Regions from separate parts of the Micromonospora sp. WMMD812 genome, predicted to be linked through region 1. Evidence: predicted binding sites of a transcription regulator. Region 1 holds the regulator's gene; the other holds the start of a gene.

Region 1 (7,742 bases):
GCGTTGCGGTTGTGCGGGCTGTCCAGGGTGAGGGTGGTCACCCCACGGGCCGTGGCGACCCGCACCAGCGCGTCGGGAGAGGTCATGCCGGGCACACTAGTGGCCATGCCCGGCGTGCTTCCAGATGGCGAGACGGTCCCCGTCGACGGATCGCTGCCCCCCGCGGCGACCTCGGCGGTCGGCGCGCGGGGCTTCGGCGTGTACCTCCACGTGCCGTTCTGCGCCAGCCGCTGCGGCTACTGCGACTTCAACACCTACACCGCCGCGGAGCTGGGTGGCGGGGCGAGCCGGGAGGAGTTCGCCGACACCGTGCTGGCCGAGCTGCGGCTCGCCGCCCGGGTGCTCGGCGACACCCCGCCCAAGCGGGTCGACACCGTCTTCGTGGGCGGCGGCACTCCCACCCTGCTCCCCGCCGACGACCTGGCCCGGATCCTCGACGAGATCGACCGGACCTGGGGCCTGGCGCCCGACGCCGAGGTGACCACCGAGGCCAACCCGGAGTCGGTCACGCCCGCGTCGCTCAAGGCGCTGCGGGCGGCCGGCTACACCCGGATCTCGCTGGGCATGCAGTCCGCCTCGCCGGGCGTGCTGGCGATCCTGGACCGCACCCACAGCGCCGGGCGGGCGACGGCCGCCGCGCTGGAGGCGCGCGACGCGGGGTTCGACCACGTGAACCTCGACCTGATCTACGGCACGCCGGGGGAGAGCGCCGAAGACTTCGCCGCCTCGCTGGACCAGGTGGTGGCCGCGGGCGTCGACCATGTCAGCGCGTACGCCCTGATCGTGGAGGACGGCACCCGGATGGCCGCCCGGATGCGCCGCGGCGAGCTGCCGTACCCCAGCGACGATGTGGCGGCGGACCGCTACCTGGCCGCGGAGACCGCGCTCGGCGCGGCCGGCTTCTCCTGGTACGAGGTCTCCAACTGGGCCCGTACGCCGGCCGCCCGGTGCCGGCACAACCTGCTCTACTGGACCGGCGCCGACTGGTGGGGTCTCGGGCCGGGGGCGCACAGCCACGTCGGCGGGGTGCGCTGGTGGAACGTGAAGCACCCCACCGCGTACGCCCAGCGGCTCGCGGCCGGGGCGTCGCCCGGCCTGGCCCGCGAGGTGCTCACCCGGGACGAGGCGCACATGGAGGACGTCATGCTGCGGCTGCGGCTCGCCTCCGGGCTGTCGCTGGACGTGCTGGACGAGGCCGGGCGGGCCGGCGCCGCGCGGGCGCTGTCCGACGGGCTGTTGGCCCCCGGCGAGTACGAGGCCGGCCGCGCCGTGCTCACCCTGCGCGGCCGGCTGCTCGCTGACGCCGTCGTCCGTGACCTGCTGCCGTGAGGGTGCCCGACCGGCCGGGGGAGCGGCCGGCCGGGATCACTTGACGAGGCTCGCGGACATCGGGTAGCGGTAGAGCTGGCCCTCGTTGGCCTTGATCCCGGCGAGGATGCCGAAGACCGTGCCGAGGATGACCGCCGCCGCGACCCCGACGAAGCCGATCAGGATGCAGGCGAGCACCCAGCCGGCCAGGCCGACGATCGACCAGATCAACTGGAAGTTGAGCGCCGCGACGGCGTGCGCCCGGACGGTCGGGGACTGGTTGCCCCGGGCCAGCATCGCCACCAGCGGGGCGATCCAGCCGAGCACGCCGGCGCTGAGGAACATCCCAGCCGCGCCACCGAAGTGCGCGACGAGCGCCCAGGTCTTGTCCTCGTTGTTGGCGAACCCGCCGCCGGGGGCGCCGTAGGCGCCGCCGGTCGGATAGCCGACGCCGGGCGGGGGGTAGCCGCCCGGTGGGGTGCCGCCACCTGGGGGCGGGTAGCCGCCCGACGGCGGTCGGTCACCACCGGGTGGCGGATAGCCACCGGGCGGGGGATAGCCGCCCGGGCCCGAGGCCCCGGACAGTGGTGCGGTGGGCGGCTCGTCCGCGGCGGACGGGCCGGGAACTGCCGACGGCGGGTGCGGCTCCGGCGGGTTGCCGCCGGGTTCACCCGTGCCGGGAGGGCGAGGTGGTTCAGTCATGAACGTCACGGTAGGGGCCACCGGCAACGCCGCACCAGAGCGACACCGCCCGGGTCGGCGGCCCGTTCGGCCCGGATCGTCCGGGTACCGGCGGAGTGGCGTGGTCGGGGCCGCACCCGCCGTCCGTCGTTGATCATCGCGTCGGCGGGCCCGCCGACGTAGACTGGCACTCGCTACGGACGAGTGCCAGGATTGTCGCCCGCCGTCCCGAGGGGCGGCGGACGATGCGCGTAGGAGGTGGGGAGGATGGGTCTGGACGACCGCAAGCTCGCCGTGCTCCGCGCGATCGTCGAGGACTACGTCGCCACTCAGGAGCCGGTCGGCAGCCGTGCGCTGGTCGAGCGGCACCAGCTCGGGGTCTCGCCGGCGACCGTCCGCAACGACATGGCCGTGCTCGAGGAGGAGGGCTACATCCGGCAGCCGCACACCAGTGCCGGCCGGGTGCCCACCGATCGCGGCTACCGGCTCTTCGTCGACCGGCTGTCCCGGGTCAAGCCGCTCAGCCCGGCCGAGCGCCGGGCGATCGAGCGCTTCCTGGTCGGCGCGGTCGACCTGGACGACGTGGTGCACCGCACCGTCCGCCTGCTGGCCCAGCTGACCCGGCAGGTCGCCGTCGTGCAGTACCCGAGCCTGGCCCGCTCGACGGTCCGGCACCTGGAGCTGGTGCCGATCTCGACCACCCGGCTGATGCTGGTGATGATCGCCGACACCGGGCGGGTCGAGCAGCGGCTGGTCGAGATGCCGGCGCCGATCCTCGCCGACGACGTCACCGACCTGCGCCGGGTGGTCAACGAGAAGCTGGCCGGCAGCCGGCTCTCCGACACGCCGCCGCTGGTGCAGGCGCTGGTCGACGAGGCCGCCCCCGACCTGCGCCCGGCCATGGCGACCCTCTCCACGGTCCTCCTGGAGACGCTGGTCGAGCGGCACGAGGAGCGGATCGCGCTGGCCGGCACGGCCAACCTGACCCGGGGCGGCCTGCTCGACTTCCAGGGCTCGCTGCGCCCGATCCTCGAGGCGCTCGAGGAGGAGGTCGTGCTGCTCAAGCTCATCGGCGAGACCGAGCCGAGCACCACCCGGGTGTTGATCGGCGACGAGAACGAGGTCGACAACCTGCGCGCCGCCTCGGTGGTGAGCACCGGCTACGGCCCGGGGGCCACCATCGTCGGCGGCCTGGGTGTGCTGGGGCCGACCCGGATGGACTACCCCGGCACCATCGCCACGGTGCGGGCCGTGGCACGCTACGTGGGCGACCTGCTGGCCCAGAACTGACCGCAGCCAAGGCCGACGACCGGCGCAACGCGACACGAAACATGAGGACACGGAACGCAGTGGCCAGGGACTACTACGGCATCCTCGGCGTGAGCCGGGAAGCCTCCGACGACGAGATCAAGCGCGCCTACCGCAAGCTTGCGCGCCAGTTCCACCCGGACGTCAATCCGGATCCGGAGGCTCAGGAGAAGTTCAAGGACATCAACGCCGCGTACGAGGTCCTCTCGGACGACCGGAAACGGCAGATCGTCGACCTGGGTGGCGACCCGCTCGCGCCGGGCGGCGGTGGCGCCGGCGGCCCGGGTGGCCCCGGCGGCGCCGGCCCGTTCGTCGGTTTCCAGGACATCATGGACGCGTTCTTCGGCGGCGCGGCGGGCGGCGCGCGCGGGCCCCGGCCGCGTACCCGGCCGGGCGCCGACGCGATCCTGCGCCTCGAGCTGGACCTGCACGAGACAGCGTTCGGCGTCGAGGCGCCGATCACCGTCGACACGGCCGTGCTCTGCACCACCTGCGCCGGCGCCGGCACCGCGGCCGGCACCCACCTGGCCACCTGTGAGGCGTGTGGCGGCCGCGGCGAGGTGCAGTCGGTGCAGCGCACCTTCCTCGGCCAGGTGGTCTCCGCCCGGCCCTGCACCGTCTGCCAGGGCTACGGCACCACCATCCCGCACCCCTGCCCCACCTGCGCCGGTGACGGCCGGGTGCGCACCCGCCGCTCGCTGACCGTGAAGATCCCGGCCGGCGTCGAGGACGGCATGCGGATCCGGCTGGCCCAGCAGGGCGAGGTCGGCCCGGGTGGCGGTACCGCCGGCGACCTCTACGTGGAGATCCACGAGCGGCCCCACGACGTCTACTCGCGCAAGGGTGACGACCTGCACTGCCGGGTCACCGTGCCGATGACGGCGGCGGCGCTCGGCACCCGGCTGACCATCAAGACGCTGGACAGCGAGGAGACGGTCGACGTCAAGTCCGGCACCCAGCCGGGCAGCACCCTGCGGCTGCGCGCCCGCGGTGTGCCGCATCTGCGCGGCACCGGCCGGGGCGACCTCTACGTGCACCTCGACGTGCGCACCCCCACCAAGCTCGACGCCGACCAGGAGCGGATGCTGCGCGAGTTCGCCAAGACCCGGGGCGAGGAGGTCGCCGAGCTGACCAAGCAGGGCGGCTTCTTCTCCCGGATGCGCGACGCCTTCAACGGCCACGCCTGATCCGGCCGTGCGCCTGATCGGGCCTCACGCCTGATGCGGCCTCGTCGTCCCGGCTGGCTCCTGATCCGGCCTCGCCGCCCCGGCCGGTGCCGGGGCGGCTAGCCTGTTGATCGTGTCCGCCCCGCTCTTCCTGGTCGAGTCGCTGCCCGCCACCGACTCGCTGACCCTCGGCGGGCCCGAGGGGCACCACGCGGCGACCGTGCAGCGGTTGCGGGTGGGCGAGGAGTTGCTGCTCGCCGACGGCCGGGGCGGCACCGCCACCGCCGTGGTCACCGCCGTCGGCCGGGGCAGCCTGGAACTCGACGTCACCTCCCGGGGGTACGCGGACGCGCCCGTCCCGCGCCTGGTGGTGGTGCAGGGCATCGCCAAGGGCGACCGGGGCGAGCTGGCGGTGCAGGCGATGACCGAGGTCGGGGTGGACGAGATCGTGCCGTGGGCGGCGTCCCGCTCGGTGGCGCAGTGGCGGGGCGACCGGGGCGTACGGGCCCGGGAGAAGTGGGTCGGGACCGCCCGGGAGGCGGCGAAGCAGGCCCGCCGCCCCTGGCTGCCGGTGGTGGCCGGCGCCCCGGACGAGTCGACCGCACGGGTGGCCCGCCGGATCGCCGGGGCCGCCGCCGCGTTCGTGCTGCACGAGGAGGCCGAGGCCCGGCTGACCACGGAGGACCTGCCCGAGGGCGGCGAGATCGTGCTGGTCGTCGGACCGGAGGGCGGCATCGCCCCGGCGGAGCTGGACGCCTTCGCCGAGGCCGGCGCCCGACCGGTCCGCCTGGGCCCGTCCGTCCTCCGCACCTCCACCGCCGGCGTCGCCGCCCTGACGGTCCTGGCCACCCGCCTACACCGCTGGTAACCCGCCGCCCCCGCCCGCCCCGTCCCCGCCCGGGTCGATCATGCAGTTGTGGTGCCGCACAAAAGGGGCGTAACGCGAGTTCTTGGGCACCACAAGTGCATGATCGACAGGAGCGGGGGTCGGGCGGGGGTCAGCTGCGGAGGTAGGAGGCGCCGTTGAGGTCGACGATGGTGCCGGAGGCCCATTCCGCCTCCGGTGAGGCGAGCCAGTGCACCGCCGCCGCGATCTCCTCGGGGCGGGCGACCCGGTTGAACGGGCTCTGCGCCCGCACGGCCGCGCCGCGTTCGGCCTTCAGGTGCTCGTTGGTCATGTCGGTCTCGACGAACCCGGGCGCCACGGTGGCCACCGCGATGCCGTACGGGGCCAGCGCCACCGCCAGCGACTGCCCGAGCGCGTTCAGGCCCGCCTTGCTCGCCCCGTACGCCGGGTTGGCCGGCTCGCCCCGGAACGCGCCGCGCGAGGAGACGTTGACGATCCGCCCGCCCCGGTCACGCATGTGCTGGGCGGCGCACCACGTGGCGTTGGCCGCGCCGAACAGGTTGGTGTCCAGCACCTCCCGCCAGCGCTGCCGCCACTGCGCGTAGGAGCTCCCGAAGACCGGGTGCGGCGGGTCGGCCGGCCCGAACACGCCCGCGTTGTTCACCAGCACGTCGAGCCCGCCCAGCCGCTCGGCGGCCTCGTCCACCATCGCCTGGACCGCGTCCGGGTCGGCGAGGTCGGCCCGGACCACCACGTGCCCGTCGCCGGGCAGCTGCGCCCGCAGCTCCTCGGCCAGCGCCGCCGAGTCCCGGTGGTGGATGGCCACCCGGTCCCCGCCGGCCGCGAAGGCCTTGACCACCGCCCGCCCGATGCCGCGCGAGCCCCCCGTCACCAGTACCGCCCGTGAAATCACGCGCGCCATCATGCCGGAGCCGCCCGGTCTCGCCCACCGGCCCCCGGCTGCGGCTTAGCATGCCCCGATGGGAACCGACTGCCTGTTCTGTCGAATCGTCGCCGGGGAGATCCCGGCCACCGTCGTCCGGGAGACCCCGACCACCCTCGCCTTCCGGGACATCGGCCCGAAGGCGCCGGTGCACGTGCTGGTCATCCCCAAGGAGCACTACGCGGACGTCGCCACGCTCGCCCAGGGCGACCCGGTCCTGGCCGGCGAGGTGCTGGCCACGGCCGCCGCGGTGGCCGAGGACGAGGGGCTGCTCGGCGACGGCTTCCGGCTGATGTTCAACACCGGTGCGTACGGCGGCCAGGAGGTGTTCCACGCGCACGCCCACCTGCTCGGCGGCGCGCCGCTCGGCCCGATGCTGGCCCGGGACCTCGCGTGACCCAGGTGACGGACCGGCTCGGCCGGATGGTGCGCCGCGTCCAGGCGCAGGCCCGGGTTCCGGCCGTCTCGGCGGCGCTGCACCGGGCCGACCGGCCGCTGTGGACCTGCGCGGTCGGCTGGACCGGCAACGACACCGCGCTCGACCCGCAGACGCGGTTCCGGATCGGCTCGGTCACCAAGACCTTCACCGCGGTGCTGACCCTGCAGTGCCGCGACGACGGCCTGCTCGACCTCGACGACCCGGTCGGCCGGCACCTGGACCTGCCGGCGCACGGCGAGTTGACCGTGCGCCGGCTGCTCTCGCACACCGCCGGCCTGCAACGCGAGCCGTACGGCGACGTGTGGGACACGCTGCGCGCGCCGGACGCCGAGCAGCTCCTGGCCGACCTGGCCCGGGCGGAGCGGGTGCTGCCGCCGGGCCGTCGCTACCACTACTCCAACCTGGGCATGGCGCTGCTCGGCCGGCTCGTCGCGGAGCTGCGCGGCGGCACCTGGGCTGAGGTGCTCACCGATCGGGTGCTCATCCCGTTGGGGCTGACCACCACCACGGTCACCCCCGGCCCGCGGGCCGCCACCGGGTTCCTGGTCGACGCGTACTCCGACGAGGCGCACCCGGAGCCGCCGACCGACTTCGGCGCGGTCGGCCCGGCCGCCCAGCTCTGGAGCACCGCCGGGGACATGGCCCGCTGGGCGGCCTTCCTGGCGGACCCGGCGGCCCTCGACGCGACCGGCGCGGTGCTCGCGCCGGCCACCCTCGACGAGATGCGCTGGCCGGTGACGGTGACCGACGAGACGCTCTGGGGCGGCGGCTTCGGGCTCGGCCTGATCCTGGTCCCGCAGGGCGGCCGGGTGATGCACGTGGGGCACGACGGCGCCATGCCGGGCTTCCTGGCCGGGGTGTACGGCCGGCGCGGCGGGGAGGGCACACCGGCCGCGATGGGGTGCGCGGTGCTCGTCTCCTCCGGCACCGCGTCCGAGGCCCTCGACCTGCCGCACCGGCTGCTCGCCGCCGCGGTCGAGCACGATCCGGCGGAGATCGAGCCGTGGCGGCCGGGCCCGCCCGCCCCGGAGTCGCTGCGCGGCCTGCTGG
Region 2 (7,742 bases), 910 kb from region 1:
GCTGGTCCCCGCCGCGACCGCCGCGCTGCCCGCCTGGCGCGACGCCGGCCCGCAGGCCCGGGTGGGGGTCTGCCTGGAGATCCTCGATCGGCTGCACAAGAACGTCTTCGAGCTGGCCAACGCGGTGCAGTTCACCAGCGGCCAGGCGTTCGTGATGGCGTTCCAGGCCGGCGGCGCGCACGCGCTGGACCGGGCACTGGAGGCGCTCGCCTACGCGTACGCCGAGATGACCCGGCACCCGGGCACGGCCGGCTGGGAGAAGGCGGCCGGCAAGGGCGACCCGCTGCGCATGACCAAGACGTTCCACGTGGTGCCCCGCGGGGTGGCGCTGGTGATCGGCTGCAACACGTTCCCGACGTGGAACTCTTACCCCGGGCTGTTCGCCTCGCTGGTGACCGGCAACCCGGTGATCGTCAAGCCGCACCCGCGCGCGGTGCTGCCGCTCGCCGTCACCGTGCGCTACGCCCGGGAGGTGCTGGCGGAGGCCGGCTTCGACCCGAACCTGGTGCAGCTCGCGGCCGAGGCGCCCGGTGAGAAGCTCGCCTCGACGCTGGCCCTGCACCCGGCCGTGAGGATCGTCGACTTCACCGGCTCCACCGAGTACGGCGACTGGCTGGAGGCGAACGCCCGGCAGGCCGCCGTCTACACCGAGAAGGCCGGCCTGAACACGGTGGTGGTCGACTCCACCGACGACTTCGCCGGCCTGTGCCGCAACCTCGGCTTCACGCTGACCCTCTACAGCGGCCAGATGTGCACCACCTCGCAGAACATCCTGATCCCCCGGGACGGCATCGAGACCGATCAGGGGCACAAGAGCTTCGACGAGGTGGCCGGCGGGATCGCCGCGGCGGTCGGCAAGCTCACCGCCGACCCGGCCCGGGGCGTCGAGCTGACCGGGGCCATTGTCAACGACGGGATCCTGGAGCGGCTCGACGAGGTCACCAAGGTCGGCGAGCCGGTGCTGGAGTCGCGTACGGTCGAGCACCCCGCCTTCGCCGACGCGGTGGTGCGGACGCCGACCATCGTGAAGCTCGCCGCCGAGGACACCGCGACCTACGGCCGGGAGTGGTTCGGGCCGATCTCCTTCGCCATCGCGACCGACTCCACCGCGCACAGCCTGGAGATCATGCGGAAGACGGTGGGCGAGAAGGGCGCGCTCACCGCGGGTGTCTACTCCACCGACGAGGCCGTGCTGGACGCGGCCGAGGACGTGGCGATCGAGGTCGGGGTGCACCTGTCGTGCAACCTGACCGGCGGGGTCTTCGTGAACCAGTCGGCCGCCTTCTCCGACTTCCACGGCAGCGGCGCCAACGCGGCCGCCAACGCCGCGCTCACCGACGGCGCCTACGTGGCGAACCGGTTCCGGATCGTGCAGTCGCGCCGGCACGCCTGAGCGCCGGTCTCCACCTCCGGAGCGCCGCCCCCGCCCGGCCCGCGGGTCAGGCGGGGCGGCGCATCTGGAGTTCGGTCAGCGCCGGAACGGTGGGGTGCGGCACCCGGACACCGGTGTCGACGAAGCCGAGCCGCCGGTACGCCCGGTAGGCCCGGTCGTTGCCGACCACGACCTCCATCATCAGCTCCGGCCGGCCGCACGCCCGCGACCAGGCCGCGACCGCGTCGACCAACTCGGCGAGCAACCCTCCGCCCCGCCAGGCCGGGGTCACGTAGACCGCGTAGATGACGGTCAGGCCCGGCTCGCTCGGGGTGACCGTGCCGCCGGCATGCCCGACCAGGCGACCGCCCGGGTCGGCGATGAACTGCGCGGTGTCCGCGCCGTCGGAGGTGTGGGCGATCCGGGCGGCGTACTCGGCGTGCGGGCGGGCCGCCGCGTCGGCGATCGTCTCCAGGAAGGCCAGCGGCGCGTCGGCGAGCATCTCCAGCCGCAGCGCCCGCATCCGGGCCGCGTCCGTGGGCCGGACCCGCCGGATCTCCGCTGTCCGTCCCGCTGCGACGCCGCCCGGGGTGCTCGTCATGCCCGCATACCTACCACAACGATGGCCGACGATGCCTGGCGCTCCGGCATCGATTCGGATATGCCCGATTTGTGGTCGTGCGCCGCCGTCACACCTCGTGTAGCGTGCGATTTCGGTCACCGATTCAGCGGCCGTCGCCGATCGCCGAAACGGTGGTTCCCGTGCGCCGGGCCGTGCCCGGGCGGCGCGGGGTAGGACACGCCGCGCAGAGTGAGGAAGTGCACCGTGGCACAGGGCACCGTGAAGTGGTTCAACTCCGAAAAGGGCTACGGCTTCATCGCCGTCGACGGCGGGCAGGACGTGTTCGTCCACTTCTCCGCGATCGAGATGGACGGCTACAAGGCGTTGGACGACGGCCAGCGCGTGGAGTTCGAGATCGCTCAGGGGCAGAAGGGCCCCCAGGCCGAGCGGGTGCGGGTCATCGCCTGATCGGCCTCACCCCCAGACACCTCTCCGGCCGGTGCCGGATGGGGCTGCGCCGCGGGTGCCTCAACCAGGAAGATCGTGAACCGTTCCAGCCGTCGCTGAGGAGGGTTCATGTCCGACCAGCCGCCCCCGGCCACCCCGCCCCCGGGCCCGTCCGACCCGTCCGGTGCCCAGCCGGGCCATCCCGATCCGTCCGGCCCGCACCCGGGTGAGCCCGGCGCGTCCGGCCCGCCGGCGGGTGCGTCCCCGGCCGGGGCGGCGCCCGACGCCGCCGGGCTCCCGCCGGCCGGTGCTCCGGCGGGCCCGCCCGCGTCGGGTCCGGCCGTGCCGTCCGCCGGGCAGCAGCCGGGCGGCCAGTCGCCGTGGGCTCCTTCCGCCGCGGGCGGCCAGTGGGGCCAGCCCGGCTGGGACCCGTCGGTCCGGCCCGGCCAGCCGGGTGCGCACCCGGGCTGGGACCCGAGCGCCACCCAGGGCTGGGGCCAGCCGCCAGGCGCCGCGCAGGGCTGGGGCCAGCCGCCAGGCGTGCCGCAGGGCTGGGGATATCCGCCGGCCGGCGGTTATCCGCCCGGCGCCGATCCCTACGGCGGTCAGCTCTGGTATCCGGGCGCGCCGGTCCCCGGCTGGTACCCGCCGGGCCTTGACCCGTCCGACCCGCTGGTCACCCCGCCCGGCGCCGGGCTGAGCGGCTGGTTCGACCGGTGCGGCGGCGCGGTGCGGCGCGGCTGGCGGCAGATGTTGCCCATCCTGCTGCTCACCCAGGTGCTGCCGGCGGCGGTGTTGTCGGTGCTCTCCTACGGCGTCGACCCGAGCGCGAAGTGGGAGACGTCCACCGCTCAGGACCCGGCCGCGCTGCCCGACACCTTCGCCACCGACGTGGCCACCGTCCTCCTGGTGCTCATCGGCGGCAGCCTGCTGATCGGGCTGGTGCAGGCTCTGGGCTGGGCCGCGGGGACCTGGGTGATCACGCGCCAGGCGGTCGGCGAGCCGGTCAGCGTGGGCGCGGCTCTGCGGTACGGCGTACGCCGGGCGCTCGGGCTCTGGGGCTGGACGCTGGCGATCGGCGTCATCGTCGGTGTCGGCATCTGTTTCTGCGTGCTTCCCGGCATCTATCTCGCCTTCGCGCTCAGCATGGCCGGGCCGATCTACCTCTACGAGCGGGACAACCCGCTGGGCCGGTCGTTCCGCATGTTCCACGATCGGCTGGGGATGCTGCTGGGTCGGGTGGCGCTGGTGGTGGCCGCGGTGGTGGTCTTCACCGTGGTCGCCTCGGTGCTGGAGGGGGTGGGCACCGCCCCGTTCGGCCTCGATCCGTTCGCCAGTCCGGGTTCGGCGCTCGGCGTGGTCGCGGTGATCTCGGTCGCCGCGGTGCTGGCCCTCCCGGCCCATCTCGTGCAGCTCGTGGGGCTGGTGGTGACGTACGCCGAGCAGCGGGCCCAGGAGCGCCCGGTGAACAGCGCCGGACTGGCCGCCGAACTCGGCTGAGCGGGGCCATCGTGCTTGCACTCGGCATGGGAGAGTGCTAAACAAGTCATTGGCACTCGCATACCGTGAGTGCCAAAGGTCGGGGCGGTGGGGCCGCGGCCGTGCCGGCGGGACAAGCCGCCGGCAGGGCACGTGGCCGGTCGTCGCGGGCTATCCGGCCCGGCCGAGGAGACGTCGTCGCCGCCAGGAGGCGACGCCCCAAGGTGCGTACACCAGGCGGCCCATCCGGGACACACACTCGGGTGGCCCGTGAGTGTCCAGGAGGACAACGCCGTATGGCCAAGATGATCGCGTTCGACGAAGAGGCGCGCCGCGGCCTCGAGCGGGGCATGAACCAGCTCGCTGACGCCGTCAAGGTGACCCTCGGCCCCAAGGGCCGCAACGTCGTGCTCGAGAAGAAGTGGGGTGCCCCCACCATCACCAACGATGGTGTGAGCATCGCCAAGGAGATCGAGCTCGAGGACCCCTACGAGAAGATCGGCGCCGAGCTGGTCAAGGAGGTCGCCAAGAAGACCGACGACGTGGCCGGTGACGGCACGACGACGGCGACCGTCCTGGCCCAGGCCCTGGTTCGTGAGGGTCTGCGCAACGTGGCCGCCGGCGCCAACCCGATGGCCCTGAAGCGGGGCATCGAGGCGGCCGTGGCCAGCGTCTCGGAGGAGCTGCTCAAGCTCGCCAAGGACGTGGAGACCAAGGAGCAGATCGCCTCCACCGCCTCCATCTCGGCTGGTGACACCAGCGTCGGCGAGATCATCGCCGAGGCGATGGACAAGGTCGGCAAGGAAGGCGTCATCACCGTCGAGGAGAGCAACACCTTCGGCCTGGAGCTCGAGCTCACCGAGGGCATGCGCTTCGACAAGGGCTACATCTCCGCGTACTTCATGACCGACCCGGAGCGTATGGAGGCCGTCTTCGACGACCCGTACATCCTGATCGTCAACAGCAAGATCTCGTCGGTGAAGGACCTGCTCCCGATCCTCGAGAAGGTCATGCAGTCGGGCAAGCCGCTGCTGATCATCGCCGAGGACCTGGAGGGCGAGGCCCTGGCCACCCTGGTGGTCAACAAGGTCCGTGGCACCTTCAAGTCGGTCGCCGTCAAGGCGCCGGGCTTCGGTGACCGCCGCAAGGCCATGCTCACCGACATCGCCATCCTCACCGGTGGTCAGGTCATCAGCGAGGAGGTCGGCCTCAAGCTCGACGCGACCGGCCTCGACATGCTGGGCCGCGCCCGCAAGGTCGTGGTGACCAAGGACGAGACCACCATCGTCGACGGCGCCGGTGACGCCGAGCAGATCCAGGGCCGGGTGAACCAGATCCGGGCCGAGATCGACAAGAGCGACTCCGACTACGACCGGGAGAAGCTGCAGGAGCGCCTGGCCAAGCTGGCCGGCGGTGTTGCGGTGATCAAGGTCGGCGCGGCCACCGAGGTCGAGCTGAAGGAGCGCAAGCACCGCATCGAGGACGCCGTCCGCAACGCGAAGGCCGCCGTCGAGGAGGGCATCGTCCCGGGTGGTGGCGTCGCGCTGGTGCAGGCCGGCAAGACCGCCTTCGACAAGCTGGACCTGACCGGCGACGAGGCGACCGGCGCGCAGATCGTCAAGATCGCGCTGGACGCTCCGCTGCGGCAGATCGCCGTCAACGCCGGCCTCGAGGGCGGCGTGGTCGTCGAGCACGTCCGCAACCTGGAGGCGGGCCACGGCCTCAACGCCGCCAACGGCGAGTACGTCGACCTGCTGGCCGCGGGCATCATCGACCCGGCCAAGGTGACGCGCTCGGCGCTGCAGAACGCGTCGTCGATCGCGGCGCTGTTCCTCACCACCGAGGCCGTCGTGGCGGACAAGCCGGAGAAGACCCCGGCCGCCCCGGCTGGCCCGGGTGGCGGGGACATGGACTTCTGAGTCCAGTTCCGACCGGTAACGGGGCGGGCCGCGTCAGCGGCCCGCCCCGTTCGTCGTCGGTGGCCGGGCGCTGTCAGGTCGGCAGCCGGCGCTGGTTGCGCCGCTTCTGGTCGCGGTCGTACGGCGCGCGGAGCTGGATCGGCGCGTCGACCATCTCGACCGGCTCCTCGGTGGCCGGGTCACCGGCGGCGCTCATCTCCGCCAGCTGCTCGGCGTCGCCGTAGTCCAGCCGGTCGATCGGCAGGTGGCCGGGCAGATCTCCGACCGGTGTCCAGGCGACGGGTGCGACGTCCTCGGTGTGTTCGTCGTCCGTGGTCATGGCTGCCTCCTCTACCGAAACGGTAGGGGGCGTCGATGGCCGGTGTGGGCGAAAGGCGTTATCCGGGTCTATGCCCTATTCGCCCTATTATCAATTCTCCAGTGACTTCCGATAGAGGAAGAACACCCGCTCAATCCGGGCGCCCGCGCTGCCCGAGTAGAACGGCACCGGCCCGACCCAGCCGATCTGTGCCGACGTGAGCCCGGCGGCCCGCTGGTCCCGCAGGCAGCGGCGAAGCAGCACCCCGCCGATCCCCGAGCCCTCCGCGGCCGGCGCGGTGCCCATCGGGCCGAACCAACTGGGTCGGGACGACCCGTACGCGGCGAAACCGAGCACCGCACCGCCCCGCTCGGCCAGGTGGCAGCCCGCCTCGGGCCGCCCGACCGACTCCGTCAGCTCGGCGTCCCACGCGCCACCGAACGTGGACCGGGCGAACGCCGCCAGCGCCGGGACGTCGGCCGGCTCCGCGCGGCGCACGGTGACGCCCTGCCCGGCCAGCCGCGCCTCCGCGGCCTCCGTCGACCGCAGCGCCGGCGAACCGTCGTACGACAGGTCGGCGGTCATGTTCCACGCCGTCCGGTCCTGGCGGTAGCCCAGCGCCGACGCGGCGCAGACCGCCGGGGTGTACCGGACGTCGATGCCCGGCCACGCGTAGTACGGCGGGTTTCCCGCCAGCAGCACTTCGGCCGCGCCCCGGTCGGCGAGCCGCCGTTCCGCCTCTGTCAGCAACGCCCGGCCGGCGCCCCGGCGGCGGTGCTCCGGCGCGACCGCGACCAGGTCGACGTGCCCGAGCCGGGGGTCCGCCGCCGACATCGAGCCGAGCAGCGCCCCGACCAACTCCCCGGCCCGGTACGCGCCGAGCGCGACCACCGGCCGGTCGGCGGCGGCCCGCGGCCAGAGCGCCGCCACGATGATTCCCGCCTCGGCCGCGTCCTCCGGCAGGTCGAGTGCGGCGGCGCAGAGCCGTGCCACGGCCGGCGCCAGATCGGAGGCGAGTTCGCCGACGGTGATCTCCGGGTCCATGGTGGCCGACCCTAGATCACCGGGTACCCGGTCGCGCAAGACCCCACGGGCGGGCCGCCTCGACGGAGCCCGCTCACCCGCGGGCGGCGCGGACGGCCGCGTACGCGTCGACCAGGCCGGCTCCGGTGACGTTCGCGGGCCCACCACACGCGTCCGCCGGATCGCCCGAGCGGTAGGTCGGCTGGGCCGGTGTCGCCGTTTCCCGCAGCAGTTGCCGGGTCCGGGGCAGGTCGCCGACGAGCGCCGGATCGGCCGACCACATCAGCGCCACCACGCCGGCCACCTGCGGTGTCGCCATCGACGTGCCGTCGAGCGTGGCGTACCCGCCGCCGGGCATCGCGGAGCGGACTCCGACCCCGGGGGCCAGCACGTCCGGCTTGGTGGCGCCGGGGACCGGCCCGCGGGCGGAGAACGTCGCGACCCGGTCCCGGTCGTCCACCGCGCCCACGGTCAGCACGTCCGGGTACGGCGCCGGCGGGTCGTCGATCGAGGCGCACCAGGGGCCGGTGTTTCCGGCCGCGGCGACCACGAAGATCCCGGCGGCGTCCAGCGCGGCGGTGGCCGGCCGGAGCACGCCCGCGTCGCAGCCCTCGATCCCGGGGCAGCCCCAGGAGTTGGTGA

Evidence for each region. Region 1 encodes HrcA, which represses chaperone genes, less so after heat shock. Its sites were predicted from a motif close to GGTTNGCACNCTCNNNNNGAGNGTGCNAACC; they were not measured.
Region 2: the regulator HrcA is predicted to act here: its motif matches at 3,929-3,959, upstream of groL (chaperonin GroEL).

Annotation. Positions count from the first base shown of each region.
Region 1 covers NZ_CP114904.1:6,049,033-6,056,774, forward strand. The annotation lists gene O7603_RS28035 (enoyl-CoA hydratase-related protein) at 1-86, opposite strand, end outside; gene hemW (radical SAM family heme chaperone HemW) at 106-1,329, shown strand; gene O7603_RS28045 (DUF4870 domain-containing protein) at 1,366-2,010, opposite strand; gene hrcA (heat-inducible transcriptional repressor HrcA) at 2,257-3,279, shown strand; gene dnaJ (molecular chaperone DnaJ) at 3,339-4,484, shown strand; gene O7603_RS28060 (16S rRNA (uracil(1498)-N(3))-methyltransferase) at 4,597-5,331, shown strand; gene O7603_RS28065 (SDR family oxidoreductase) at 5,462-6,223, opposite strand; gene O7603_RS28070 (histidine triad nucleotide-binding protein) at 6,291-6,650, shown strand; gene O7603_RS28075 (serine hydrolase domain-containing protein) at 6,647-7,742, shown strand, end outside.
Region 2 covers NZ_CP114904.1:5,134,382-5,142,123, forward strand. The annotation lists gene paaN (phenylacetic acid degradation protein PaaN) at 1-1,393, shown strand, start outside; gene O7603_RS23750 (GNAT family N-acetyltransferase) at 1,440-1,973, opposite strand; gene O7603_RS23755 (cold-shock protein) at 2,199-2,402, shown strand; gene O7603_RS23760 (hypothetical protein) at 2,511-3,881, shown strand; gene groL (chaperonin GroEL) at 4,157-5,779, shown strand; gene O7603_RS23770 (hypothetical protein) at 5,853-6,098, opposite strand; gene O7603_RS23775 (GNAT family N-acetyltransferase) at 6,189-7,121, opposite strand; gene O7603_RS23780 (S8 family serine peptidase) at 7,195-7,742, opposite strand, start outside.